Regions from separate parts of the Bacillus sp. PK3-037 genome, predicted to be linked through region 1. Evidence: predicted binding sites of a transcription regulator. Region 1 holds the regulator's gene; the other holds the start of a gene.

The links. The regulator NrdR, encoded in region 1, represses ribonucleotide reductase genes. The targets are predictions, from matches to a motif close to AACACNATATATNGTGTT.
Region 2: the regulator NrdR is predicted to act here: its motif matches at 8,936-8,953, upstream of nrdI (class Ib ribonucleoside-diphosphate reductase assembly flavoprotein NrdI).

The regions. Positions count from the first base shown of each region.
Region 1 covers NZ_CP096408.1:1,298,678-1,313,722, forward strand. Annotated here, with positions in the region: gene coaE (dephospho-CoA kinase) at 1-300, shown strand, start outside; gene M1D69_RS06665 (aldo/keto reductase) at 336-1,178, opposite strand; gene M1D69_RS06670 (MFS transporter) at 1,203-2,393, opposite strand; gene M1D69_RS06675 (winged helix-turn-helix transcriptional regulator) at 2,577-2,957, shown strand; gene M1D69_RS06680 (glyceraldehyde-3-phosphate dehydrogenase) at 3,164-4,186, shown strand; gene speD (adenosylmethionine decarboxylase) at 4,424-4,804, shown strand; gene nrdR (transcriptional regulator NrdR) at 5,078-5,536, shown strand; gene dnaB (replication initiation membrane attachment protein DnaB) at 5,650-7,071, shown strand; gene dnaI (primosomal protein DnaI) at 7,099-8,031, shown strand; gene M1D69_RS06705 (TVP38/TMEM64 family protein) at 8,068-8,709, shown strand; gene ytxC (putative sporulation protein YtxC) at 8,788-9,633, shown strand; gene thrS (threonine--tRNA ligase) at 10,029-11,960, shown strand; gene M1D69_RS06720 (HAD family hydrolase) at 12,000-12,785, opposite strand; gene lytS (two-component system sensor histidine kinase LytS) at 12,960-14,741, shown strand; gene M1D69_RS06730 (LytR/AlgR family response regulator transcription factor) at 14,719-15,045, shown strand, end outside.
Region 2 covers NZ_CP096408.1:2,213,138-2,228,182, reverse strand. Annotated here, with positions in the region: gene M1D69_RS11630 (S8 family peptidase) at 106-1,434, opposite strand; gene M1D69_RS11625 (hypothetical protein) at 1,657-1,890, shown strand; gene M1D69_RS11620 (poly-gamma-glutamate hydrolase family protein) at 2,176-2,883, shown strand; gene M1D69_RS11615 (OsmC family protein) at 2,955-3,410, shown strand; gene erbB (SMR family multidrug efflux transporter EbrB) at 3,423-3,776, opposite strand; gene ebrA (multidrug efflux SMR transporter subunit EbrA) at 3,790-4,107, opposite strand; gene M1D69_RS11600 (hypothetical protein) at 4,264-4,515, opposite strand; gene M1D69_RS11595 (YmaF family protein) at 4,606-5,019, shown strand; gene miaA (tRNA (adenosine(37)-N6)-dimethylallyltransferase MiaA) at 5,120-6,064, shown strand; gene hfq (RNA chaperone Hfq) at 6,104-6,325, shown strand; gene amyS (alpha-amylase) at 6,494-8,044, shown strand; gene M1D69_RS11575 (YmzC family protein) at 8,180-8,452, shown strand; gene M1D69_RS11570 (hypothetical protein) at 8,534-8,764, shown strand; gene nrdI (class Ib ribonucleoside-diphosphate reductase assembly flavoprotein NrdI) at 8,997-9,389, shown strand; gene nrdE (class 1b ribonucleoside-diphosphate reductase subunit alpha) at 9,349-11,451, shown strand; gene nrdF (class 1b ribonucleoside-diphosphate reductase subunit beta) at 11,469-12,458, shown strand; gene M1D69_RS11550 (hypothetical protein) at 12,507-13,127, shown strand; gene M1D69_RS11545 (N-acetylmuramoyl-L-alanine amidase) at 13,192-13,959, opposite strand; gene M1D69_RS11540 (hypothetical protein) at 14,475-14,795, shown strand.

The DNA.
Region 1 (15,045 bases):
CGGCGTGATGAGTCCATTGCAAATCAGGAGACATTTGTAGTATTAGATATCCCGCTTTTGTTCGAAAGCAAATTGGAGTCTTTAGTGGATAAAATTATTGTGGTCAGTGTAACAAAAGAGCTTCAGCTTGCACGCCTGACCAAGCGCAACCAATTAACGGAGGAAGAAGCGCTTAGCCGGATCCGCTCCCAAATACCATTAGAGGAAAAAGTGTCAAGAGCGGATAACGTAATAGACAATAGCGGCACACTCGAAGAGACAAAACAGCAGCTTGAGGAAATTCTCAGCTGCTGGGCATAACAAAACACCGTTCATTATGAACGGTGTTTTTGTGATTAAAAATCAAAATTGTCCGGATCAGGACCGACGCGCAGATTTTCATTTAACGCATCAATTCTGTTCATGTCATCCTGTGATAATTCAAAATCAAATATGTTCGCGTTCGCTTTAATTCGATGTTCCTTTGTTGATTTAGGAATGGTGATGACGCCGTGCTGTAAATCCCAGCGTAAAATGATTTGCGCGACGGATTTGTTATATGATTTTGCAATGTCTGTCAGTTCGGGATGATCAAGCAATTGTCCCTGCATTAAAGGTGACCATGCTTCCATTTGAATGCCTTGCTTCTTGCAATAAGCCATCAGCTCTTTTTGCGTGAGGCGCGGGTGGAATTCCACTTGGTTGATCATAGGCTTCATTTCAGCACCCTTCAGCAGATCTTCCAGGTGGTGGATTTGGAAATTGCTCACACCGATCGCTTTGACACGGCCTTCTTTATACAATGTTTCAAGCGCTCTCCAAGCTTCTTTATATTTGCCTTCCACAGGCCAGTGAATGAGGTATAGATCTAAATATTCCAAACCGAGTTTTGACAGGCTTGTTTCAAATGCCGCCAATGTTTCCTCATACCCTAAATCCGCATTCCACACTTTTGATGTGACAAATAGATCCTCTCTGGAGATGCCGGCTTCTTCAATTCCTTGTCGCAAGCCTTCCCCGACTCCCGCTTCATTTCCATAGATTGCGGCAGTATCAATACTGCGGTAACCGTGAACAATGGCGGTTTTAACCGCATTGACGAGTTCCGATCCTTCTTCCACTTGGAATACACCGAGGCCGAACCACGGCATTTTCACCCCGTTATGAAGTGTTGCTGCTGCTTGTAAATGTGTTGTCATGTTTGTTTCCTCCTTATTGAAATGTTAGGCTGCCTGCCGATCCTGTTTTTCCAGAAGGCGGCTCCAGCCTGTTAAGATGACGGCTCCAGCTACCATTAAAGCTCCAATCCACGCGGTATGAATCAGTCCGATGGAATCGGTAATCAAGCCTCCCAAAAAAGATCCTAGGGCAATTCCTGCGTTAAATGCTGCAATATTAATCGCGGATGCTACGTCTACTGCGCTCGGTACAAAACGTTCAGCCAGCATGACGACATATACTTGCAGGCCGGGCACATTCATAAAGGCCAGCAAGCCCATAAAGAGAATCGTAATGAGGCCGGCAATTTTATAAGGAGCCGTAAATGTTAACGTAAACAGGACGAGCGCCTGTACGATAAACATATAAAACAGCGCGGCGATCGGATTTCGATTGGACAGTTTTCCGCCAATCATATTGCCGATGGCAATGGCAATTCCGTATACGAGCAGGATAATGGCTACAGTGCCGGCTTTAAAGCCCGTCACTTCCTGAAGCAGGGGAGACAGGTAAGTGAACACAACAAATGTTCCTCCGTAGCCTAAAGCTGTTATGACAAATAAAAGCAGTAAACGGCCGTTTGTCACAAGCTTCAATTGGTCCCGCATCGTTGTTTTCGTCCCTTTTCGTAAATTGGAAGGGACAAGAATGCCATTTGCAATGACAGCGATAATGCCGACGGCGATAATAACCATAAAGGCAAACCGCCAGCCGAGCTGCTGGCCGATAAACGTGCCGAAAGGAACTCCGGTTACTGTTGCGACGGTGAGTCCTGTAAACATAATGGAAATCGCACTCGCCCTTTTATTTTCAGGGACAAGATCAGCTGCGATCGTCGAGCCGATCGACATAAACACACCGTGTGAAAAAGCGGATATCACACGTGCTGCTAAAAGAATCCCGATGCTTGAGGCCGACGCGGCCATCGTATTCCCGGCGATAAAAATGATCATGATCCAAAGCAATAGCGTCTTTCGTGACATGCTTGAGGTCAATGACGTTAAAATAGGCGCGCCGAACGTAACACCCAGTGCGTATAGCGAAACGGTCAATCCCGCTGTTGTTACAGGAATGTGTAAATCATCAGATATTAACGGCAAAAGGCCGACGCTGATAAATTCGGTTGTCCCTATCGCGAATGCACTAATGGCGAGTGCCAGAAGTGCAGGAATGCTGCTTTTATTGGCTGAAGTCATTCAAGATCCTCCTTTTCTGTTATGTGTTGTATGATTGAAATTCTGCCGAACAAGCTATATAAATAAAAGAGCAGATTCAATTCAGCCGGCAAATGTGATTATGAAAGATATCATCAAAAAAGAAAAGTACGTACTTTTAAGTGCTATAGACACTTTTTGGTGCCTGTAAGGAGAGTGAACCGCATGGAGAAGAAAAAATATAACATTTCAGTTGAAGCGACTCTTGAAGTAATAGGCGGGAAATGGAAATGCGTGATTTTATGCCACCTGACACACGGAAAAAAACGAACAAGTGAGTTAAAGCGTTTAATGCCGAATATCACTCAAAAAATGCTGACCCAGCAGCTGCGCGAGTTGGAAGCTGACGGTGTCATTAACCGTATCGTGTACAATCAGGTTCCTCCTAAAGTGGAATACGAACTGAGTGAATACGGCCGCAGCTTAGAAGGCATTTTAGATATGCTCTGCGATTGGGGAGCGAATCATATCAACAAGGTATACGGCGATACTTTCTCTGTATTAGAAGAAAGTGTGCTCAATGATAAATTGAAACAGGAATCATAAGAAAATAAAGCAGGCAGTGCGCAGCGCTGGCTGCTTTTTTGATTCTTTATCCTCATATTGTGTGCAAGAAAACGTATGATACATCATAAATTAGCGTTATAATCGCTGATTTTTATCAATATGTACTGGCGAATTCTTTTTAATGTGTTATACTAATTTCAGATGACAACAATTTAGAATGACATAATTGATGAGGGGTGACCAACGTGAAGGTAAAAGTGGCGATAAACGGGTTTGGAAGAATCGGAAGAATGGTCTTTAGAAAAGCAATGTTAGACGATCAAATTCAAGTAGTGGCTATTAACGCCAGCTATTCGGCTGAAACGCTGGCTCATTTAATAAAGTATGACACAAATCACGGACGGTACGACAAAGAGGTTGAGGCTGGAGAAGACAGCCTGATTGTGAATGGAAAAAAAGTACTCTTGTTAAACAGCCGTGATCCGCAACAGCTGCCTTGGCGGGAATATGATATTGACATTGTCGTTGAAGCAACAGGGAAGTTTAATTCAAAAGAAAAAGCGATGGGACATATTGAAGCGGGCGCGAAAAAAGTCATTCTGACCGCTCCGGGGAAAAATGAAGACGTTACCATTGTGATGGGTGTTAATGAAGACCAATTTGATGCTGAACGCCACGTGATTATTTCAAATGCGTCATGCACGACAAATTGCCTTGCACCGGTTGTGAAAGTGCTTGATGATGAATTTGGCATTGAGAGCGGTCTAATGACGACAGTGCACGCTTATACGAATGATCAAAAAAATATTGATAATCCGCACAAAGATTTGCGCCGCGCCCGGGCATGCGGTGAATCCATCATTCCGACGACAACAGGAGCGGCAAAGGCGCTTTCGCTTGTTCTGCCTCACCTGAAAGGAAAGCTTCACGGTCTCGCATTGCGTGTGCCCGTACCGAACGTCTCATTAGTTGATCTTGTTGTCGACTTGAAAACGGATGTAACGGCAGAAGAGGTAAACGAAGCATTCAAACAGGCTGCCAAAACGTCAATGTACGGAGTGCTTGATTATTCGGATGAACCGCTCGTGTCGACAGATTATAATACGAATCCGCATTCGGCGGTTATTGACGGGCTTACGACAATGGTGATGGAAGACAGGAAAGTAAAGGTTCTCGCATGGTATGACAATGAATGGGGCTACTCATGCAGAGTAGTTGATCTCATCCGCCATGTGGCGGCACGAATGAAACATCCATCTGCTGTATAGAATAAGGTCATGGACACAATTTAAGAAAAAACCCTTAACAGCATATTTCTGAAAAAACGCTTCTTGCAAATTAGACTTAAACACAGTATACTATTTTTCGTGAACTTCTTGCTTGAGACTGTTTCGGGATTACTTAAAGGGTTAGGACCTCTCCGGACTAACTTTCCCCCGTGGTAAATAGCCGACCCAGTTGTTGGAACTTCACTTTTTAATTCTTGTTAAGGGGGGTCCATGACTATGGAAACAATGGGGCGTCACGTTATCTCCGAGCTATGGGGATGCGATTTTGATAAGCTGAATGACATGGATTTTATTGAAAAAACGTTTGTAAATGCTGCTTTAAAATCAGGAGCTGAGGTGCGCGAGGTTGCATTTCACAAATTTGCACCGCAGGGCGTAAGCGGAGTCGTTATTATTTCTGAATCACATTTAACGATTCACAGTTTTCCTGAGCACGGATATGCAAGCATTGATGTTTATACTTGTGGAGACTTAGATCCTAATGTCGCTGCTGACTACATTGCAGAGGCATTACATGCTGATACAAGAGAAAACATTGAAATACCAAGAGGAATGGGGCCTGTGCAGATTAAGCAGGCGCAAGCGAAAGTACTATAAAGTAAACACGAACACAAAGGGAGCTGGAGCTAGAAAGCCGTTACGCGCTTTTTAGCTTATGCTCCTTTTATTTTTATGAACAAACAGGGGCGGCTAGCTTTTTCTTTTTCCGTTTTTTTTGTAAAATAAGAAAGAGATATGTCATAAACCGCCTGATGCTGTGAGACACAGCCTAAACAACGGCTCTCCCGACAGATGCCTGTCACATCACTTTATAGCCGGAGGCTGCCGAATATACATTGCAGGGAACGAAATAGTTGGGAGCTGATTTTATTGAAATGTCCTTCATGCCATCATAACGGAACGCGAGTCCTCGATTCACGGCCTGTGGATGACGGAAAATCCATTCGCAGAAGACGGGAATGCGAAGCCTGCCATTACCGCTTTACTACCTTTGAGAAAGTGGAGGAAACCCCGCTCATCGTTGTAAAAAAAGAAGGCGTGCGAGAGGAATTCAGCAGGGAAAAAATGCTGCGCGGCCTTATTAAAGCGTGTGAAAAAAGGCCTGTTTCACTCAAAACGCTGGAAGATATGTGTTTTGACATTGAAAAAGAACTGCGCAATCAAGGCTGTTCCGAAGTGAAAAGCGAGTTCGTCGGAGAAATGGTCATGGACCGCCTGGCTAAGGTTGATGAAGTCGCATACGTGCGGTTCGCGTCCGTCTATAGGCAGTTTAAAGATATTAATGTCTTTATCGATGAATTAAAAGATTTAATAAAGAAAGAGCGTTAAAGAGCTAAAAGGATTCTTCTAGCTCTTTTCTCATGTGCAAAATTGGCATTTGATAGATATTCGAAACGGTGTAAAATGAGAGGTAGAAACATAATCGGAAGGTTTGAGAATGTATGGCTGACTATTGGAAAGATGTACTGCCTGTAGACCCTTATGTGGTGAAGAGCAAATCAATGCTGCAGGATATTGACAGACAAATTATTACACAACTGTACCAGCCCTTAATCGGCCCTGTTGCATTCTCTCTTTATATGACATTGTGGGGAGAACTTGAACAAAACCGTCTGTGGGGCGGAGAATCCACACATAGACAGCTGATGGGAATGACCCAGTCCAATTTGAAAACGATCCATCAGGAACAGGGAAAGCTCGAGGGCATCGGATTGCTAAAAGTCTATATGAAAGAATCCGAGCGGCAGGAGCGCCTCTTTATATATGAACTGCTGCCGCCGCTGCGGCCGAATGAATTTTTCGAAGACGGCATGCTGAACGTTTTTCTGTATAACAGAGTCGGAAAAACAAAATATCAGCAGTTAAAACAATTTTTTACGCATCCGGCGATTTCAGAAGACGCCAAAGACATTACAAGGCCGTTTAATCATGCGTTTGAATCACTGCAGCCGAGTGAATGGAACCTCACATCCGATATGGAGGAAACGGTGAGACTTGCGACGGGAAGGGAGTATACAACTGTCGGACAGGCTCCGTCCTATACCGTTACAGAGGATGTGTTCGATTTTGATTTGTTTTTAGCGGGGCTTTCGGAGACGATGATTCCAAGAAAAGCAATGACGCAGCAGGTGCGGGAAACGATTAAAAAGCTTTCTTATTTGTATGGCATTGATCCTTTGCAGATGCAAAACGTCGTCATGAGCGCGATCGATGAGCATGAAGTGATTACCACAGAAGCTTTAAGAAAAGCGGCAAGCGACTGGTACCAAATTGAGAGGAACGGACAGCTGCCGGACTTAGTGGAGAAAACACAGCCGGTACATCTGCGTGAAGGCGGAAAAGCGGCAGAAGAGGATTCGCTGGATAGTGAGCTGATCGCATTGCTGGAGGTCATCTCACCGAAAAAGCTTCTTCAGGATATCGCGGACGGAACCGAACCCTCAAAAGCAGATCTAAAAATTATAGAAGAGATTATGTTTGAACAGAAGCTGGAGCCAGGCGTCACAAATGTATTGATTTATTACGTCATGCTGAAAACCGACATGAAGCTGTCGAAAAACTATATACAAAAAATTGCCTCCCATTGGGCGCGCAAAAAAGTCAAAACGGTCAGAGAAGCGATGAAGCTTGCCATAGAAGAAAACCGCCAGTATCTCGAATGGGCTGAAGGGAAAACGAGCCAATCTTCTAAACGAAATCAAAAAGTGATTCGCGAAGAAAAACTTCCTGACTGGATGAAAGAAAAGAAAACGGCGTCCGATTCTGAAACCGGACAGCAAATGCTGCATGAACAGGACTTGGAAGAACAGAAGAAAAAGATGATGGAAGAAATGAAAAAACTGAAAAAATACTCTGCCTATTAAGAGCAGAGATGCGGGGTGAAGTAATACATGGAACCAATCAGCCGTTCCCTGCAGGGCGTAACCGGCAGACCGGATTTCCAAAAGCGTCTTGAACAAATGAAGGAAAAAGTGATGAAGGATCAAGACGTTCAGGCATTTTTAAAGGAAAATGAAAACGTCATCGATCAAAAAATGATTGAAAGAAGCTTAAATAAGCTTTATGAATATATTGGACAGAGCAAGCACTGCTCTTATTGTTCAGAAGACGAAAGCAGCAATAATCTGTTGGAGGGCTACCATCCGAAGCTTGTAATGACCGGCCGCTCTATTGATATCGAGTATTACGAATGTCCGGTCAAACGAAAGCTCGATCAGCAGAAAAAACAGAAGTCTCTCATGAAAAGCATGTATATTCAGCAGGATCTTCTCGGAGCGACGTTCCAGCAGGTCGATATTAATGATCCGAGCAGACTTGCAATGTTCCAGCATGTCACGGATTTTCTGAAAAGCTATAATGAGACGGGAAAAGGGAAAGGATTATATTTGTACGGCAAGTTCGGTGTAGGAAAAACCTTTATGCTCGCCGCTATTGCCAATGAGCTGGCGGAAAAAGAGTATTCCTCCATGATCGTCTATGTGCCCGAATTTGTCAGAGAGCTGAAAAATTCGCTTCAAGATCATTCGTTGGAAGAAAAGCTGAACATGGTAAAAACAACGCCTGTATTGATGCTCGACGACATCGGAGCGGAATCGATGACGAGCTGGGTCAGGGATGAAGTCATCGGGACAGTGCTTCAGCACAGAATGTCCCAGCAGCTGCCGACTTTCTTCTCTTCTAATTTCTCGCCTGATGAACTGAAGCATCATTTTACGTATTCCCAAAGGGGAGAAAAGGAAGAAGTGAAAGCGGCAAGATTAATGGAGCGGATTTTATATCTGGCTGCTCCTATCCGTCTTGACGGAGAAAACCGCCGCCATTAATAACCGCTGCGGTTCAAAGGGGAAGGAACTGAGGGTATGAAACTTAAAACGGCTGTTAAATGGCTGGCAGTGCTTGCGGGAGCAGGCTTGATTTTTTGGGCAAATAAAAGGTATTTAAATCTATCTCCGAAAGAAATCCGGATATGGGTTTTATCATTCGGCATCTTTGCGCCGCTTATCTTTATCGGGATATCGATCGTCAGGCCGCTTGTATTATTTCCGGTATCAGTTATTTCTATTGCGGGCGGTCTGGCCTTTGGCCCGATTCTCGGCACGCTTTACACACTATTTGGGTCGATGTGCGCTTCGGCTGTCTCATTTTTTGCAGCCGGTCTGTTTGCGGCAAAAACCAACAGCCATCACGAAAGGCTGGAAAACATCCAGAAACAGATGGAAGAAAACGGTTTTTTCTATATCTTTCTTCTGCGGATCCTTCCGATTAATTTTGACTTCGTCAGCTATGCGGCAGGGCTTTCTAATGTCAAGCCGCTCCCATATTTTGCGGCGACGGCTGCGGGAATCATCCCTGGGACCGTTGCACTGAACGTGCTGGGAGCAAGCTTTTTCACGGGCAATTTGCCCGCCTTCTTTTTGGTCCTCGGATTTTATATCATTTTTATGGCGCTGCCATTTATCTTCAGAAAGAAAATGCAAAGCTTGTTTCAAGAATCAAATTAAGATTTGCCGGTGACCTTTACGTCTATTTTAAAAACATCCCCCATATACTTGTAACAGATGCCGTAAGGGGGGACAAACATGCTTGAAATAATCTTTGAAGATGACCATGATACAGCCGCTTTTTTACATCTCATTCAGCATTCGGACGATCGGAAAAACATCATTGTCCGTGAAGGCATACGAAAAATCGGGATTGAAAAAGCTGAGCCGGCTTTCTCTATTCAGGGTTTTATGGAGCCGATTCTGGTCAAGTTTTTTTTAGATTGCAAAGAAGACGAGCATATGCTGTCGTTGATTGAAGAGACGTATTGTTTCACGGACCAGGATGAACAGCAGCAAATCCTTCAGCTCGCACACAGTATTATAGAAGGAGAAGCTGATGTTCTTCCGTTTGAACCGATGAAGCCGCCGCGCAAGCAGTGTATTTTAGATGAGCTCCAAACGATTTGTTTAGAGGACGGGGTATTTTCAATTCGTTCCTTTCAAACCTTTCGCCTTGGACAGTACTACGAACAGCTTAGAGAAACTGTGGAAGCGGCAATAGACGAATATAAGATGGAGCAGGAGTACCAAAACTTTATTCAGACACTCAGAGACTATGTAATGGCTAAACCGCCGCGAATCAAAAAGGTGCACATTGTCCATGATGGTTCATTTACACTGTGGGAGATGCGCTATGTGCCGGAGCGGGAAAAAATGAAATACATAGACAGGCGATTTGTCCGGGATCATCCCATGTACATTGACTCCCATTTGCTTGCGCCGCTGATCTCCATCGCGCCTGATGAGGTGATTCTCTATACAGACCAGCCCGAGCATATGATGGTAAGGACGATTCAAAACGTATTTCAAGAGCGTGTGCAAATGCTTCCGCTTCAGGCGTTTTCAAACGCTGAAACACCGGTCAAGCACTCAGAGGGATAAGTGCCGGCAGCCTGTAAACATAAGGCTGCCGCTTGAAAAAAAGGAAATACAATCGTGTTGATTTTTTGGAACGAACAATTTATAATACATAGGAGATTAAGATTGACACACGTACTGATAAGGACATGAAGGAATGATACCGGCTTAAAGAGAGGGAAGTCACGGCTGCAAGCTTCCCAGCTAAGGACCATTCGCTTTACCGCCTTTGAACTTCAGCTGTGAACCCCTTTATAAGGAACAGTAATAGCTGACGGGAACTCCCGTTACAGAGTTTAGAGCCGCAGATGCCGGTGTATTGGCTTGCGGAAAAAAGGGTGGAACCACGATTCCGTTTATTCAACCTCGTCCCTTTCATAGGGGCGGGGTTTTTATATGCAAAAAAAGGAGTGACAATGATGTCAGATATGGTAAAAATCACATTTCCTGATGGAGCAGTCAAAGAGTTTGCGAAAGGAACAACAACAGAAGATATCGCGGCATCCATCAGTCCGGGATTAAAAAAGAAATCATTAGCCGGAAAACTGAACGGAAAAGAAATCGATTTGAAAACGCCGATCAACGAAGACGGCACTGTGGAAATCATTACTGAAGGATCAGAAGAGGGTCTTGAGATTATGCGCCACAGTACGGCTCACTTGCTGGCACAAGCGATTAAACGCATTTACAAAGACGTGAAATTCGGTGTCGGTCCTGTTATCGAAAACGGTTTTTACTATGATGTAGAAATGGAAGAAGCGATTACGCCGGAGGATCTGCCGAAAATCGAGAAAGAAATGAAAAAAATCGTCAATGCGAACCTTCCGATCGTTCGAAAAGAAGTCAGCCGTGAAGAAGCGAAAGCCCGCTTTGCGGAAATCGGCGATGACCTGAAGCTGGAACTGCTGGATGCGATTCCTGAGGGAGAAACCGTATCGATTTACGAGCAGGGCGAATTCTTTGACCTGTGCCGCGGCGTACACGTTCCATCAACAGGAAAAATTAAAGAGTTTAAGCTGTTAAGCCTTGCAGGTGCATATTGGCGCGGTGACAGCAATAATCAAATGCTTCAGCGTGTATACGGAACAGCTTTCTTCAAAAAAGCTGATCTTGACGAGCATCTTCGCATGCTTGAAGAAGCAAAAGAGCGTGACCACAGAAAACTCGGCAAAGAATTAAAGCTGTTTGCGAATTCTCAAAAAGTCGGACAAGGTCTGCCGCTTTGGCTGCCAAAAGGCGCGACAATCCGCCGCACGATCGAACGCTACATTGTCGATAAAGAAATCAGCCTCGGCTATGAACACGTCTATACACCAGTGCTTGGAAGCAAAGAGCTGTATGAAACATCAGGACACTGGGATCATTATCAAGAAGGCATGTTCCCTCCGATGGAAATGGACAACGAAACACTTGTATTGCGTCCAATGAACTGCCCGCACCATATGATGATTTACAAACAAGACATTCACAGCTACCGCGAACTTCCAATCCGTATTGCGGAGCTGGGAACGATGCACCGCTATGAAATGTCAGGTGCGCTGTCAGGGCTTCAGCGCGTACGCGGCATGACACTGAATGATGCACACATCTTTGTGCGCCCGGATCAAATTAAGGATGAGTTTATCCGTACAGTCCGTTTAATCCAGGATGTATATGAAGATTTCGGTTTAAGTGATTACACATTCCGTCTGTCTTACCGTGATCCGGAAGACACAGAGAAATACTTTGATGACGATGAAATGTGGAACAAAGCGCAATCCATGCTGAAATCTGCAATGGACGAAATCGGCCACGACTATTACGAAGCAGAAGGTGAAGCGGCATTCTACGGCCCTAAACTTGATGTTCAGGTGAAAACAGCGATCGGCAAGGAAGAAACATTGTCTACTGTTCAGCTGGACTTCTTGCTGCCTGAACGCTTCGATCTGACATATATCGGTGAAGACGGCAAGCAGCATCGTCCGGTTGTTATTCACAGAGGTGTGGTATCAACAATGGAACGCTTTGTTGCATTCTTAATCGAAGAGCATAAAGGCGCACTTCCAACATGGCTTGCACCGGTTCAGTTCCAAGTCATCCCGGTTTCTCCGGCTGTGCATTTGGATTATGCGAAGCAAGTACAAGAGCGCCTCCAGCGTGAAGGCCTGCGTGTAGAAGTCGACAGCCGTGATGAAAAAATCGGCTACAAAATCCGCGAAGCGCAAATGCAAAAAATTCCGTACATGCTTGTGGTCGGTGACCAAGAAGCAGAAAACGGTGCGGTAAACGTCCGTAAATACGGAGAGCAGGAGTCTGAAACCATTTCACTTGATGATTTTGTGAAAAAGGCCGTAGCTGAGGCGAAGAAATAATACAAAAAAGCATGATCTCATGAAAGAGATCATGCTTTTTTATTTATGTTCTAAAATAGGAAACAAATCATGAAGGCTGCTGATGATGTGATCAGGCGTCACTTCTGTTTCATTTTTCTTATCCGTCCGGTTGATCCAAACGGTTTTGATACCGGCTCTGGCAGCGCCTAAAATGTCTGTATTCGGGTTATCGCCGACCATGATGGCATCCTCTTTCTGGATCTTCATCAGCTGCAGGCAATGCTCGAAAATAGAAGCATCGGGTTTCCCTTTGCCAAAAGCGCCTGAGATGACAATTTCATTGAAATAAGGGGCGAGCTCAGGCACGCCGGCGAGCTTCTCCTTTTGCAGACTCGGATCTCCGTTAGTCAAAAGCAGCAACTCGTACTTTCCTTTTAATTGATCAAGCACATCAAATGTTTCATCGTAAACAAACGGGCGTTTTCGGCGTTCCGCTGCAAAAAACTCTCCCAAATATTCACCATATGCCGGATCGTCGACACCAAGCGTTTTCAGGCCGTTTGTCCATGCGTTTCGTCTGTACTCCGGCACAATCTTATTCAGCTTCTGAAATCCTTCACTGATCGGCTCGGAGAAATTCGACCACAGCCCTTCAAATGGGTTAATGCCGATCATCACCGTATAAGAGTATGTCTCGTAAGACATATACAATTCTCTCGCCGCTTCCCGAACAGCTGCTTCGAATTCCTTAGGGTCAAGGCCATATTTTTTCTCGGCCTGTAAACATGTTTCTGCAAATGTTGTTCTGACGCTTTTCTCATCCCAAAGTAGTGTATCGTCTAAATCAAAAAATACGGCTTTCATGATCTTCTCCTCTGCTTCAGATTCAATTCTTTCTGCCAATAGGCTCATGTTTATTCTACAATAGATAAAAGCCTTGTGAAATATGTTTTCAGATGATTTTAAAAAAACAGTCAGCCGTGAAACGGTTTACCGAAAAAAATGATAAAATGAAATGGGAAAGAACAGGTGACACAGATGATTCAATTAATGATCATGATGCTGGAAAGGGTAGGGATTATTGTTATATTGGGATTTATTCTGGCCCACACTAAACTTTTCAGACAGGCTCTTCAAAATCCGGAGGGCTACAAAGGAAAAGCCGTATTGATTTCTATTTTTTCTCTTTTCAGCATCATCAGCAATTATACCGGCATCGAAATTCAAAAACATATGATTGTGAATAATGATTGGGTGTTTACAATAGATCCGTCGGGCTCTATTGCGAATACCCGTATTTTGGGCGTAGAAATAGGCGGGCTTTTAGGCGGGCCGTTTGTAGGAGCGGGAATCGGTTTATTAGCAGGCCTTCATCGTTTTTCGCTCGGCGGCAGCACGGCTTTAAGCTGTGCGGTCTCATCCGTTTTAGCAGGGTTTCTAGCGGGATGGATCGGCAGGTATTTTACGAAGCGCTATCGAATGCCGACACCGCGTATCGCAGCCCTCGTCGGGATCGGTATGGAGACCTTGCAAATGGTTATTATTTTGCTGATGGCAAAGCCTTTCAATGACGCTTGGGAGCTTGTCAGCATGATCGGGATTCCGATGATCCTCATTAACGGAACAGGCAGCTTTATTTTCCTGTCGATTATTCAAGCCATTATTCGCAAGGAAGAACAGGCAAGGGCGCTTGAAACGCACAGGGTGCTGACCATTGCCGATCAGACGCTTCCTTTTTTCCGTCAAGGGTTAAATGAAAGCTCTTGTAAAAGTGTAGCGGCCATCATCCATAAGATGACCGGAACGGATGCGGTATCTCTGACGGACAATGAGAAAATACTTGCGCATGTCGGCGCGGGAATGGACCATCATATCCCATCTAAAAGCCTGATCACAGGCCTGTCTAAAAAGGTAATTAAAACAGGGCGTATCATGAAGGCTACTTCACAGGAAGAGATTGAATGCACCCATTCGGAATGCCCTTTGCACGCGGCGATTGTACTGCCTTTGACATCAAATGGCAACACAATCGGAACGTTAAAAATGTATTTTAAAAGCCCGGCCGGTCTCAGTCAGGTAGAGGAGGAGCTTGCCGAGGGGCTGGCCATGCTGTTTTCGACACAGCTTGAGCTCGGTGAAGCCGAGCTGCAAAGCAAGCTTCTGAAGGATGCGGAAATCAAAGCGCTTCAAGCACAGGTTAACCCGCATTTTTTATTTAATGCCATCAATACGATTTCTGCTTTATGCCGGACAGATGTTGAAAAAACCCGTAAGCTTTTGCTGCAGCTTAGCGTGTACTTTCGTTCTAATCTCCAGGGAGCAAGGCAGCTGCTGATCCCGCTTTCAAAGGAGCTGAACCATCTTCAAGCCTATCTGTCATTAGAACAGGCGCGTTTTCCCGGGAAATATAAGATTGAGTTTGATATTGACAGCAGGCTGGAACAAATTGAGATTCCTCCGTTTGTCTTGCAGGTGCTTGTTGAAAACGCATTACGGCACGCATTTCCAAAAAAACAAGACATGTGCAAGGTAACGGTTTGTGTCTTATCTGTTGAGTCATCCGTCTATATGAAGGTCACGGACAATGGACGCGGAATTCCGCCGGACGTCTTGCCGGAACTGGGGAATAAACCGCTGCCTTCTAAGGAAGGAACAGGGACTGCGCTTTATAATCTGAATCAGCGGCTGATCGGTTTATTCGGCCAGCAGGCTGCATTACATATCAAGAGTGAGGTACATAAAGGGACAGAGGTTTCCTTTCAAGTACCTATGCAGCAAATGAAAGAGGGAGAAGAACATGCTCAGGGCGTTAATAGTTGATGATGAGATTCTGGCAAGAGATGAACTGGCTTATTTACTCAAAAGGACAAATGAGGAATTAGAAATCAATGAAGCGGAAAATATTGAATCAGCGTTTGACCAAATGATGGATCAAAAGCCTGATTTGCTGTTTTTAGACGTTGACTTATCCGGAGAGAATGGTTTTGATATCGCAAAACGATTGAAGAATATGAAGAATCCCCCGGCTATTGTGTTTGCGACGGCTTATGACCAGTATGCACTTAAAGCTTTTGAAGTGGACGCTCTTGATTACTTAACCAAACCTTTCGATGAAGAAAGGGTT
Region 2 (15,045 bases), 910 kb from region 1:
ATTGTTTTATGTTTTACACTCTGCTGGGATATACCGGCTTATGTATGCTAAAAAACACTGCTGACCCTTTAACGAACCAGCAGTGTTCACGAAGATTATGAAATCTTATTCACCAGGAATAGCTTTCTCAGCATTGATTGCTCCGGCACCGTAAATATTCGGGTCTTCGCCTGTCCATTTATCAGCCCCATTTTTAAGCAGCTCTTTCACTTCATCCGGCGTAAGATCTGGATTTTGCTGGAGTATTAAGGCGGCGATTCCCGCGCAGATCGGCGTTGCCATTGATGTCCCCGACATTGTAAAATACTGAGACCCTACACGGCTTGATTTTTGCAGCTTATCGATATATGAATTCGGTGAGCGAAGGGAAATGATGTTTACGCCCGGTGCTAAAATATCGGGCTTTTCTTTCCCGTATACAGTCGGTCCGCGGCTTGAGAAAGAAGCAACTGTATCATCTTCGCTGCTTACTGTATTGTTATCGTCAAACGCGCCGACAGTAATGACTTTTTCGCTTACACCAGGGCTTGAAATTGTCTGCAGATCAGGGCCTGAATTTCCGGCAGCAACACAGACGACAATCCCGGCGTTCCAAGCTTCTTCAACTGCTTTGACTAATGGATCTTCCAGTTCATTGTCATAACGCAGCGCATCGCCGCCAAGGGACATGCTGATAATATCAATTGGTTCATCCGGATTGTCCTCATTATATTGAATACACCATTCGACGCCTTCAATAATGTCCGCTAACGTGCCTGAACCTTGTTTGTTCAGCACTTTTACTCCGATTAAATTGGCTTCCGGTGCAGGTCCGCGGTATTGGCCGGAAGATGACGCGCCGCTGCTTGCGACATCACCTGCGCAGTGTGTGCCATGTCCATTATCATCATACGGCTCTGTTTTTTGGTTTACCATATCGGCAAATCCAATAATTCTTCCCTCTAAGTCAGGGTGCGGGTAGATTCCTGTATCGACGACTGCGACTGTAACGCCTTTACCGCTTAAGGTTTGCCCGCTTCTGACGACTTCCTTTGCATGGCTTGCTTCGGCTGCTGTGTCAAGAAGCGCTTTAACTTCGCGGTTTAAATACACTTTGCGAATATCGCTGCATTCAGAAAGAAGAGAATGCAATGCTGAAGGGGTAACCTCTGCGCTGCAGCAATTGATTTTGTTAAAACGGTTTTTTAGCTTGCTGCGTTTTTCTTTTTGTAAAACCTGTCCCGCCATTTGAAAGCCGGCCTCATGGCAGCCTTCCTCGAATTCAATGATGACCGACATTTTTTTTCTGTTTTTTAATTTAGTTTCAAAAAACTGATGTAAAAAGCAAGGAGTCCACTTGAAGGGCTTGTAGAGCTGCAAGACGCTTTCACGCAACGGCCAATCAAGCTTATGAGCGTTTGCTCTCACCATTTGTACCATAGAGTAGCCAAACATCGATTTTCCTCCTATTATGATGTTCTCTGTATACTCTATGAGATGATCATATGTTTGGTAAGTTTGTTTGTCCTTTAGAGGAGGCGGACAAGAGTTTGTTTTTATGAATCTTTTGAATCTGATACGAAAGAATCATGTGTACTGTTAATCATTGGGTATTGAAAAGGAACGTTTGTTCGTATTATCATTTATATATATCAAACAGGAGGGAGTGATAATCGTATGAATATCTTCTTACGCCGGTCTTTGGAAGATCAGATACCAATCAGCATTATATATATGAAGAAAGACGGCACCATAACAAAAAGAACGATTATCGTCAGGCAGAAAAGCAAAACACAAATTAAAGCTTTTTGTTTTACGAGCCATCAGATCAGAACGTTTTTATTAGACTCTATCCTCTCCTGTGACTTTGTGCGAACAAGGAAGCAAGAACCCCGGTTCGCAGGACTATAACAGGCTGTCCGATTATGCATCCCGGACAGCCTGGTTTTTAGTAAAACCTTCCTTATTCCTCTATACATTTAATTACCAAGTGAGGTTATTCCTACCTTTTCTGTTTTTCCTCTCAATCTTTTTTCACTGATATTTGAATATAACCGCTGATAAATGTGACATTCAATTGATTTTTTGAAACCGGGAACTTTTTCACTGATGATATGGTGTATACAATGGTAAGATAAAACCTATTGACTATACCTCATATAATGAACCTTGCCATTCTTGTGAAAGGAGTTTAACATGAGAAGATTTTTACTAAATGTCATATTCGTCTTAGCCATAGTCTTATTCATAAGATATGTTCATTACTCATTAGAACCTGAACCATCTAACCAGCCGGATACATATTCAAATTTCAGCAGTCTGGCAGAGAATGAGGACCCTGCTGATTATGATATTTCTTATCAAGAGAAAAAAGGGAGCAAAGTTTTAATCATGTCTCCGCACGGCGGAAGAATTGAAGGCGGAGTAAGTGAGCTTGTGCGTTATTTCAACGATGACTACTCGACTTACCTGTTTGAGGGCTTAAAGTCACATGATAATCAAACGCTGCACATTACAAGCACCAACTTTGATGAGCCATTGGCTGAAGAGAAGATCAAGGAGCACCAGTACGTTGTCGCTTTTCACGGATATAAAGGAGAAAAGAAAAATACACTTGTCGGAGGAACAGACCGTAAGCGGGCGAAAATGATTGTCAGAGCTCTTGAAAAAAGAGGGTTTTCCGCTGAATTAGCGTCCTCTCAAAGCGGCCTTGCAGGATTAAGTGCAGATAACATTAATAACCGGGGGGAAACCGGGCTGAGTATCCAGCTGGAAATCAGCCGTGAACAGAGAGAAGCCTTTTTTGATGATTTTTACTATAAAGATAGGAAATACACGAAAACCAGTGAATTCTACTCTTATGTCCGGGCGATAAAACATGTACTTGAAAAAGAATATTCCTAATAAGCAAATCAGAGGACAAAATCAAGGAAGATCAGTAGACTGAAATGGAATCCATTGAAGGAGGCAATCAAATGGCAGATCATCATTTTTATCTAAAAGCGAATTGGCCGGGAAAACGCAATGATGTCGGCACAATCGAAAGCGGGAATCTCATTACGTCTATTTCTATTCCTAAAGAAATGGACGGACCGGGGGAGGGGACCAACCCGGATGAAATGCTTCTCGGGGCAGCGGCAACCTGTTATATTATTACGCTTGCTGCTATGATGGAAAGAAGCGGACTGGAAAAAGAAGATCTGCAGATGGAATCAGAAGGCATAGTCGATGTGACAAGAGGGATCTTTACATACAAAAAAATCATTCACCGCCCCGCAGTAGTCCTCAGACACGATGCCTCAGAACAAGACGTTGCGTTAGCCCGCAAGCTTTGTGAAAAAGCGGAGTCTTCCTGCATGATCTCACGAGCCATTCAAGGAAACGTCGAACTGCAGCTGGAGGCTTCTGTAAAAATATCGGAGCAATCATAAAAAAGCAGACGGTCACTGACAGGCCGTCTGCTTTTTTTCTTTATTAGGGGCTTTTGACTGATTTAACAGCACAACGCCTGCAATAACGAGTGTCAGCCCAAATATACCCTTCAAGCTGATGGTTTCGCCAAAAAGCAAAAAACCGACTACCGCTGTAAGCGCCGTCCCGATACCGGACCAAGTGGCGTAAGCGCTTGATAAGTCTATGGTTCTTAAAGAAAAGCTTAAAAACGTGAAGGCGGACAGAAATCCGGCAGCCACTCCGATAATAGGCCAGAATTGCGTAAAGCCTTCGGAGAGTTTGAGCATTGTGCTCCCAAATACCTCAGATAATATGGCAAGAGCCAAATAAAGAAATCCTCTCATATACAACACTCCCTTACTGCCAATTAAGCAGCACAACACCTGAAATTAATAGACCAATCCCAATAAATCCTTTTACATTCAGTTTTTCCTTGAAAAATTTCGCACCGATAACGGCCGTCAGCACCGTACCCACGCCGCTCCATGTCGCATATGAAAGGCTTAGAGGGATGCGGTTTAAAGTAAGCGACAGCATATAAAAAGCAAGGGAATAACCAATCACGACCAATGCACTCGGCTTCCACTTTTTGAAGCCGTCAGACACTTTCAGCATGGCCGCTCCGATTGATTCTGAGCATATGGCAATTGTGAGGAATAAGTAACCGACCATCATCGTAATCCTCCTCACTCAAAATATGATAAATGTAAGGTAATGAAAAGATCATCAGCTAGAAAAATATTAGTGCAAACCTATGTATGAGTCAAGAGATTCATTTCAACTCAGATTCGGGGGATAAAAAAGACCCCTTTTATAAGGGGTCTGCCGGGTTTAGTAGTAATATGGGTACGGAGGATAAGGATATCCGCCATAAAAATAAGGGTTAAATAAAGCACTTCCTACAAGTCCGCCTACCAGCCCCCCAAAAAAAGGTCCTCCGTAAAATCCAAACGGCCGTCCAAAGCCATAGCCAAACCCAGGTCTTCCAAATCCAAAACCTGGCCGTCCAAACCCGTAGCCGAACCCTGGTCTGCCAAAGATTCTTGCATCATTTTCGTCAATGAAATATTCCACTTCGTTCATTTTTTCTTTCCTCCAATAATAAAGTGTAGATGATGCAGTGTATTCAGCCTACCCAAATTTGATTGGGCGTTCAGCTGAAAAAGAAGGAGAGTGAATTCATTGGGCCTGTATCAGTCTGACTGGGCCACGGCGCCGCCTCACGTACATGCTTATCGTGCTAAAACAACCGGTGAACAGGGGCATTATCATATCATTGAAGGTTTTACTCAGCCGGCTAACGGAACGAATACGGATCGCCATACACACTACTTCACTGGGATTACTTCGTTTGAAAATGGCCATTTCCACCGCTATTACGGGATCTCGGGCCCTGCCATTCCCAGGGCTGACGGCACACATTATCACGAAATTGAAGAAAACACTTATCTCGCTTATAACGAGCCGATTCAGATCCGTTACGGAGGTGTTGTGTACGATCCCCGAAATCACAGCAAAAAAACGCATCGCCATCATTTGAAAGGCAAGACACGGGAAATCGTCGGAAATGAGCCTCTTGGCTGGTAGAAGAGATGTTTACTGCTGCAAAAAAAGGGCAAAATGGATAGGTGGTTATATATGATGAGTGCTATAATGGGGGGAGATTTGTAAAAGAGAGTGATACATAGTGAAAAATAACAAACAGCCCGTTGTCATATTAGTCGGACCAACGGCAGTGGGGAAAACCAATTTAAGCATTCAGCTTGCTAAGGGTTTGAACGCGGAAATTATCAGCGGGGATTCCATGCAGGTTTATAAAGGAATGGACATCGGGACAGCTAAAATCTCTGAACAGGAGATAGAAGGTGTGCCGCATCACCTGATTGACATTCTAGACCCGGCAGATTCTTTTTCCACCGCGGATTATCAAGGCTTGGTCAGAAATAAAATCAGCGAAATCGCAAAAAAAGGAAAGCTTCCGATGATTGTAGGCGGTACGGGGCTTTACATTCAATCCGTCCTTTACGATTATACCTTTACGGAAGAGGCGAACGATCCGGCGTTTCGGGAAGAAATGCAGAAGGCTGCGGCGCAGGAGGGGGCTGAATTCCTTCATGCTAAGCTGGCTGCGGCTGATCCGGAGGCAGCAAAAGCGATTCATCCGAATAATACAAGAAGAGTGATTCGCGCGCTGGAGATTTTACATACATCTGGTAAAACGATGTCGCAGCATTTAAAAGAGCAAAAGCGGGAGCTGCTGTACAATGCTGTATTAATCGGGCTTACAATGGACAGAGACACGCTTTACGAAAGGATTAATCAGCGAGTCGATCTGATGATGGAAGCCGGACTTCTTCCGGAAGTGAAACAGCTCTACGACCGAAAATTGAGAGACTGTCAATCGATACAGGCGATCGGCTACAAGGAGCTGTACGCATATTTTGACGGATTTGTGACACTTTCTGAGGCTGTCGAGCAATTAAAACAAAACTCCAGACGGTATGCGAAACGCCAGCTGACGTGGTTTCGCAACAAAATGCCGGTTGACTGGTTCGATATGACCCCGCCTGTTGATATGGAGCTGAAAAAAAAGGAAATTTTCACACATATAGCAGGAAAACTGCAACTTTAATCGAAACTGTATGATATAGAGAATCAAGGAGGACGAAACATGAAACCGATTAATATTCAGGATCAGTTTTTGAATCAAATCCGCAAAGAAAATACGTATGTCACTGTTTTTTTACTGAACGGCTTTCAATTGCGCGGCCAGGTGAAAGGCTTTGATAACTTTACCGTATTGCTAGAATCGGAAGGTAAGCAGCAGCTTATATATAAACATGCGATCTCAACTTTTGCACCGCAAAAAAACGTCCAGCTTGAATTAGAATAGACCATAAAGATAAAAACGAAATTGAAAAACCTCGGGCTGAAAGCCCGAGGTTTTTTGTGTCGCAGAAGTTCCTGTAGAGATTACAAAAAATATAGGAAATTGGTTATTTGTGTAAAACTCCTATTGTTGTACAATGATTTGTGATCATGCTGGAAAGGGGAGAGGAAAATGATTCACAAACGAAAACGTGCCATATCATGCGGTCTGGTGTTTTTCTTAACATTACTGTTTGTCACGCTGCCGGTATCTAAAACTTGGGCTGCAAGCGTAAATGGCACGCTGATGCAGTACTTTGAATGGTACCTGCCTAATGACGGACAACATTGGAAACGCTTGCAAGAAGATGCGGGGCATTTATCTGAAATTGGAATCACTGCTGTATGGATTCCGCCTGCATACAAAGGAACGAGTCAATCTGACAATGGATATGGCCCATATGATTTGTACGATTTAGGAGAATTTCAGCAAAAAGGGACGATGCGGACAAAATACGGCACAAAACCGGAGCTTCAGTCAGCGATCAGCTCCCTGCATTCGCAAAACATCCAAGTATACGGTGATGTTGTTTTGAATCATAAGGCAGACGCGGATGCAACGGAAGATGTAACCGCGGTCGAAGTGAATCCAAACGATAGAAATCAGGAATCATCAGGAGAGTATCAAATAAAAGCATGGACAGGCTTTCATTACCCGGGCCGCGGAAGCACGTACAGCGATTTTAAGTGGCATTGGTACCATTTCGACGGAGCGGATTGGGACGAATCCCGAAAGCTGAACCGCCTCTATAAGTTTCGAGGGGATGGAAAGGCATGGGATTGGGAAGTATCAAGGGAAAACGGCAACTACGATTATTTGATGTATGCAGACGTCGACTATGATCATCCGGATGTTGTCGCAGAAACGAAAAGATGGGGTACCTGGTATGCAAACGAGCTTCAACTCGACGGTTTTCGGCTCGACGCTGTTAAACATATTAAATTTTCTTTTCTGAGTGATTGGGTAAAGGCAGTCAGACAATCAACAGGAAAGGAAATGTTTACAGTTGCAGAGTATTGGCAAAATAACCTGAACGAGCTCGAAAACTATTTGAATAAAACTGATTTTAAGCAATCTGTTTTTGATGTCCCGCTTCACTATCATTTGCAGGCTGCATCCTCACAGGGGGGCAGCTATGATATGAGACATTTGCTGGACGGCACTGTCGTATCAAAGCATCCGATGCAAGCGGTAACATTTGTGGAAAATCATGATACACAGCCGGGACAATCCTTGGAGTCGACTGTACAAACATGGTTTAAGCCCCTCGCTTATGCCTTCATCTTAACAAGAGAGGCTGGTTATCCGCAGGTTTTCTATGGAGATATGTATGGAACAAAGGGTTCATCGTCAAGGGAAATTCCGTCGCTCAAAAATAAAATAGAACCCATTTTAAAAGCGCGTAAACATTATGCATACGGGACCCAGCATGATTATTTTGACCATGAGGATGTGATTGGCTGGACGAGGGAAGGTGATCAATCGGCCGCCCAATCAGGATTGGCTGCATTAATCACAGACGGTCCTGGCGGGTCAAAGAGGATGTACGTCGGAAAGCAAAATGCCGGCGAGACATGGTATGACATTACTGGGAACCGCTCCGATCCCGTTACGATTCATTCTGATGGATGGGGAGAGTTTCATGTAAACGGAGGTTCAGTATCCATTTATGTACAGAAGTAAGAAAGGGAGGGGCTGAAAGGCTAACACAGCAGCCTCTCTTGTTTTTTATCTTGCGTGGTCTTTTTTATAATGAGAACATAAGAAGGGGGAAAGTGTATATAATGTAAAAAATTTGAACGAAAGAGGAGTGAACGAATGTTTTCTGAATCTGAAGCGGAGTTGAGACGAATCAGAATTGCACTTGTCTGGATTGCTGTGTTCTTATTGTTTGGTGCGTGCGGTAGGGATGAAACAGTAATTGAAACAGATAGCGGAGATTCTTATGAAACGCCCCAGCCAAGTTCATTTCCGCTCGAAAATAATCATTTTGGAATCGTAAATGACGGCAATATAGAAATTTATGAGTATAATGAGGCTGATAACAAGGTAAAGCTTAAAAAAGCGTTTCCGTCTGATGAGCTTGAATAAAATTCACAAGCATGGAATTTTACAAAGCAGACGCAGGCCGCTAAACTGAATACTGACACAGAACATACAGAGGGTGAAATGATGAAGCATAAGATTATTGTCAATCACTGGGAAGAAATCTGTGAAGACGATTCCTGCTATGAATATGGAACGAGTATTATTGTTAATGGAAAAGAATTAATCAGAGAAGCCTCAATTATAAGCGCATTGAAGGCAGTTTTAGAAGAAATCGGCGCTGACGCAGAAATAGAAGAAACAGTCGAAAGCGAAAAATGCTGTGACAGTATAAGAAAAAAAAATCTAGACTACTAAGCAGTTTTTTTTCATGTTATGATATACATCGGCTTAAAAACGACACTTCGAGTAGGATGAGAGATGATTCTCGTTCTGCTCTCTTTTTTGGGCCCTGATGAGGGTGCCAGAGAGAAAATATGAATTTTTTATTAAAACGAATCTATATATTGTGTTTTTGCCAGAGGGTAGTATACTATATATAGTGTTAGTAGTTGAGAGATTCATATTTTTTGATAGGTCGTGATAAAACGTGGTACAAATCATATTTGATTCAAAAACAGGGAATGTTCAGCGCTTTGTGAATAAAATAGACTTTCAGAAAATACGCAAGGTGGACGAAATTGACCACCAGGACACTCCGTTTGTTTTGGTCACCTACACGACAAACTTCGGCCAGGTACCGGCATCAACACAATCATTTCTCGAAAAATACGCCCATCTCTTATTAGGAGTCGCTGCGAGCGGCAATAAAGTATGGGGCGATAACTTTGCGAAAAGCGCCGATACCATTTCAAGACAATATCAGGTGCCGATTTTGCACAAATTTGAACTCAGCGGCACATCTAAAGACGTTGAATTGTTTACTCAGGAGGTAGAAAGAGTTGTCACAAAATCAAGTGCCAAAATGGATCCAGTTAAATAACGAAATCATGATCCAAAAAGATGGAAAATTCCAGTTTGATAAGGATAAAGAGGCTGTACATAGCTATTTTGTAGATTATATCAATCAAAACACAGTATTCTTTCACGATTTAAAAGAGAAGCTGGATTATTTGATTGAAAATCAATACTATGAAGAAGAATTTTTAAGCCTTTATTCTTTTGAAGACATTAAAGAAGTGTTTAAGACAGCTTACGCTAAGAAGTTTCGTTTTCCTTCCTTCATGAGTGCGTTTAAATTCTATAATGACTATGCTTTGAAAACGAATGACAAGAAAAAAATCCTCGAGCGTTATGAGGACCGGATCTCAATTGTTGCGCTGTTCTTCGCAAACGGCGACACTGAGAAAGCAAAAGAATATGTCAACCTGATGATCAATCAGGAATATCAGCCGAGCACACCGACATTCTTGAACGCTGGCAGAAAACGCCGCGGAGAACTGGTGAGCTGCTTCTTGCTCGAAGTCAATGATTCTTTAAATGACATTTCAAGAGCGATCGATATCTCCATGCAGCTTTCTAAACTGGGCGGCGGGGTTTCTCTTAACCTGTCCAAGCTTCGCGCGAAAGGTGAAGCCATCAAAGATGTTGAAAATGCCACAAAAGGCGTTGTAGGCGTTATGAAGCTTCTTGATAACGCGTTCCGTTATGCTGACCAAATGGGACAAAGACAAGGATCTGGTGCGGCGTATTTAAACATTTTCCACCGCGATATCAATGATTTTCTCGATACGAAAAAGATTTCTGCCGACGAGGATGTGCGCGTCAAAACACTTTCTATCGGTGTAGTCATTCCGGACAAGTTCGTTGAGCTTGCGCGTGAGGACAAAGCGGCTTATGTATTCTATCCGCATACCATCTATAAAGAGTACGGACAGCACATGGACGAAATGGACATGAATGAAATGTACGATAAGTTTGTCGACAACCCCCGGGTGAAAAAAGAGAAAATCAACCCGCGGAAATTGCTCGAAAAACTTGCGGTGCTTCGTTCTGAATCAGGCTATCCATACATCATGTTCCAGGATAATGTCAACAAAGTACATGCGAATAACCATATTTCAAAGGTGAAATTTTCTAACCTTTGCTCTGAAGTGCTGCAGGCATCTCAGGTTTCTTCTTACACAGACTACGATGTAGAAGATGAAATCGGTTTGGATATTTCCTGCAACCTGGGATCGCTTAACATTCTCAACGTGATGGAGCACAAATCCATCGAAAAGACTGTTAAGCTTGCGACTGATTCTTTAACTCACGTATCTGAAACGACTGATATCCGTAATGCACCTGCTGTAAGACGGGCAAACAAAGCGATGAAATCAATCGGTCTCGGCGCTATGAACCTTCACGGATACCTGGCGCAAAATGGCATCGCGTATGAAAGTCCAGAAGCGCGCGACTTTGCGAACACATTCTTTATGATGGTGAACTTCTACTCTATCCAGCGTTCTGCAGAGATCGCAAAAGAGAAGGGCGAGACGTTTGATCAATATGAAGGATCAACTTATGCAACTGGTGAATACTTCGATAAATACGTTTCAGCTGATTTCTCGCCGAAATACGAAAAAATCGCAAATCTGTTTGAAGGTATGCATATCCCGACGACAGAGGACTGGAAACAATTAAAAGCATTTGTCGCTGAACACGGCATGTATCACAGCTACAGATTATGCATTGCGCCGACAGGCTCGATTTCATACGTTCAGTCAAGCACGGCATCTGTCATGCCGATTATGGAACGGATTGAAGAAAGAACATACGGCAACTCAAAAACGTACTACCCAATGCCTGGGCTTGCATCTAATAACTGGTTCTTCTACAAAGAAGCCTATGATATGGATATGTTCAAAGTCGTAGATATGATCGCGACAATCCAGCAGCACGTTGATCAGGGAATCAGCTTTACATTGTTCCTAAAAGATACAATGACGACTCGTGATTTAAACCGGATTGATTTGTATGCACATCACAGAGGAATTAAAACCATTTACTATGCAAGAACGAAAGATACTGGGCAAGACAGCTGCCTTTCTTGTGTTGTTTGATTAAAGGAGAGTTTATAGTGACGAAAATTTATGACGCAGCAAACTGGTCAAAGCATGAAGACGACTTTACCCAAATGTTCTATAACCAAAATGTGAAACAGTTCTGGCTTCCGGAAGAGATTGCTTTAAACGGCGATCTCCTCACTTGGAAGTACCTCGGGAAAAACGAGCAAGACACGTATATGAAGGTACTGGCCGGATTGACTCTTCTTGATACAGAGCAGGGGAATACAGGAATGCCGATCGTGGCTGAACACGTAGACGGCCACCAGCGGAAAGCCGTGCTGAATTTTATGGCGATGATGGAGAACGCCGTTCACGCAAAATCGTACTCTAATATTTTCATGACACTGGCACCGACTGAAACGATTAATGAAGTATTCGAATGGGTCAAACAAAACAAATTTTTGCAGAAAAAAGCGCAAATCATCGTCGGACTCTACAAAGCGATTAAAAAAGATGACGAGATTTCACTGTTCAAAGCAATGGTTGCATCTGTGTATTTAGAAAGCTTCCTATTCTATAGCGGTTTCTATTATCCGTTATATTTCTACGGACAAGGAAAACTGATGCAAAGCGGTGAAATTATCAACCTGATCCTTCGTGATGAAGCGATTCACGGTGTTTATGTCGGACTTCTCGCTCAAGAAATCTACAATAAGCAGACAGAAGAAACAAAAGCAGAGCTTCGCGAATTTGCCATTGACCTTTTGAATGAGCTTTATGAGAATGAGCTTGAGTATACCGAGGACTTATACGATCAAGTCGGACTCTCGCACGATGTCAAGAAGTTCATCCGCTATAATGCGAATAAAGCGCTGATGAACCTTGGATTTGATCCTTACTTTGAAGAGGAAGACATTAATCCGATCGTTTTAAACGGATTAAATACAAAAACAAAATCACATGACTTCTTCTCCATGAAGGGGAACGGGTACAAAAAAGCGACCGTTGAGCCGATCAAAGATGATGACTTTTTCTTTGATGATGAAAAAGAGCAGATATAATATCTGCTCTTTTCGGCTTGAAGGTTGAAATAGGAGGACGCAGTAATCATGGGAAAAATGGATGAAATCATCTTGGTCGCTCCGCGCGATGAAGTGTTTAAAAAAGAAAAATTGACTTTTCAAGGCGTAAACAGTGAAGATGCCCGAGTAGCAGAAATTATGGCTCAAATTGAGGCGACCTATTCTGAAATGAGAAGGGGAGACGCAGAAGAAGATCCTCATTATAAGCAGCCGATTCCTTATGTCGTCATTAAACGCGAGGATGAAGTTTTCCTTTATGAGCGGCTGGCTGGCGGCGGAGAATCACGTCTTCACAATAAGCTTTCTCTTGGCTTTGGCGGCCATATGAATCATATTGAAGGAGCTGCATCCTTTGCCGAGGTCTTAAAGCTGAACACAGACCGGGAGCTTGATGAAGAACTGCAAATCGAAGAAGAGAATAAACAGGCCATTGTCACATTAGGTTTGATAAATGATGATGACAGCAGTGTCGGCAAAGTGCATATCGGTATTCTATCTGCGCTTCAATTAAAGCCAGGCTCACATGTGGAAGTCAAAGAGAAAGAGCAAATCGCGGGTAAATGGATGAAATTTTCTGAACTAAAACAAACAGACATTTATAACCGTCTGGAAACATGGTCGCAATTCGTGGTTGACATTCTTGAATAAAAAAACCCGGTTTCTCATGAAGAGGAACCGGGTTTTTTATCAGGCATGCTCGTCCGCAGCAGTATTATGATTCTAGGAAGACCATAGCGTCGAAGCCGGTATTCTCAGCTCTGGCAGCAAGGGCATCGGCATGATCTTTGGAAGAAAAAGCGCCGATCTGAACCTTATATAATCCGTCCTTTAAGAGCACAATGGCGTCAAAGCCCTTAGACTCTGCGCTGGTTGCAAGATTGTCCGCATTTGCTTTGACCTTAAAAGCCCCGATTTGAACCTTATATAACCCTGAGTTGGATGCCTTTTGAAGGCTGAAAGCTTGCTCCAACCCGTTTGCATGTCCCCTTGCCAAGCTTTGAATAAAACTGCTCGTTTTAAGCTTGTTCGCATCAGTAACCGTATCAATAAAACCGTTTTCCGTAAGCAGGGCAGGCATTGAGGATTCCCTTAATACGTGGAAGTTTGCTGTTTTTTTACCGCGATCGGAAAAGTCGACAGCTTGTATGACTTCAGAGTGAATCTCCGATTGGTAAGTCGTTGTCGGTGCTCCGACTCCCGGATAAATGTAGCTTTCGAAACCTGTTCCGCCCCCGGAATTAATGTGAATGGATAAAAAGAAATCGGCTCCCCAGTTATTTGCAGCATTTGTCCGGTCGCTTAAGCTGACATATTGGTCGCTTGTCCGGCTAAGCAGCAAAGAAACTCCTTCATACTCATTTGTCAATATCGTGCGTAAAGCTAAAGCGATTTGCAGGGTTAACGTTTTTTCTTGGAGACCATTGCCTGTTGCGCCTGGATCGGACCCGCCATGACCTGGGTCAATAAAAATTTTAACCATTCTCCATCACCTCATTACAGGATATGAAAAAAGACCGCTTCTGCTTGTACGATTATCATCCGGCAGAAAAATGAGGAAATAACCCCTGTTACCCGAAAAATTATTTCTCGGGAAAGCGCACAATTCAACAGGATGCGACAGGAAGGTTGCTAAAAGTTTGTCTTTTAGTCGGTTTAATAAAGGTGGTTATTCAATCGAATTCAGCAGAAAGCGGAGGGGTAAATGATGCTGACATACACAAACGGTCTCTTTTTACGGACCGACTGTGGTTTCGGAGGTCAGCTTGAAGATAGCGTTCAGACATTTTTTTGTTTCCTATTGATATCTCTCACTAATGGTTCGCATGGGTTAACGTTTATACTCAGTCTTTTCCTCGGTGCTATTATTTTGCTCTCCAGTTCTTCATCGGATTATTGGCATTTGTATTTGAAGAAGTGTGGGGATTTGACATCATCCTAGGATTAGTCAACGCTTTTTTCTCAGGAAAGTTGATTCCCCGGGTGTTTTTCGAAAAAATGCTGGCTTTTATACATCATCCGAAAATCCTCTTTCTCGATGAGCCGACAATCGGTTTAGATATCCTGCGAAAAGAAGAATACACAGAAATTTCTTCATCCTATCTTCTCAGCTCCCATCAAATTGATGACGTTGAACATTTATGTAAACGAATCATCCTGATTGAGGAGGGAGAAATCAAATTCGACGGACCGAAAGAAAAGCTGTCACAATTGACGAACAGTAAGAGAAGCTCAGCTGTTGAAGTAGACGCCGTTCATGCAGACTGGGGTTTACTTTCATGTCAACCTACTGAAGTGAAAGGAAAGTATATCTGGTAATTCGCAAATTCCCCAGCTCATCACAAGCATATCTGCGCATTGAAAATATCCTAATTGAGGTTTATACATCGAAGAAATACCACCTTCATAGCTGATTGTTCTAACAAATTTGCTGAAAATAAAATCTCTTGGTTTGTCCACCCTGTGTTTGTGAATACAATAAGAAATAAAGTATTTCTCGGGAAAGCGCAGGATTCCCCATTGTTCCCGAAAAAAAGCATTTTGTTTCGACACGTGATAGGCGTTTGTC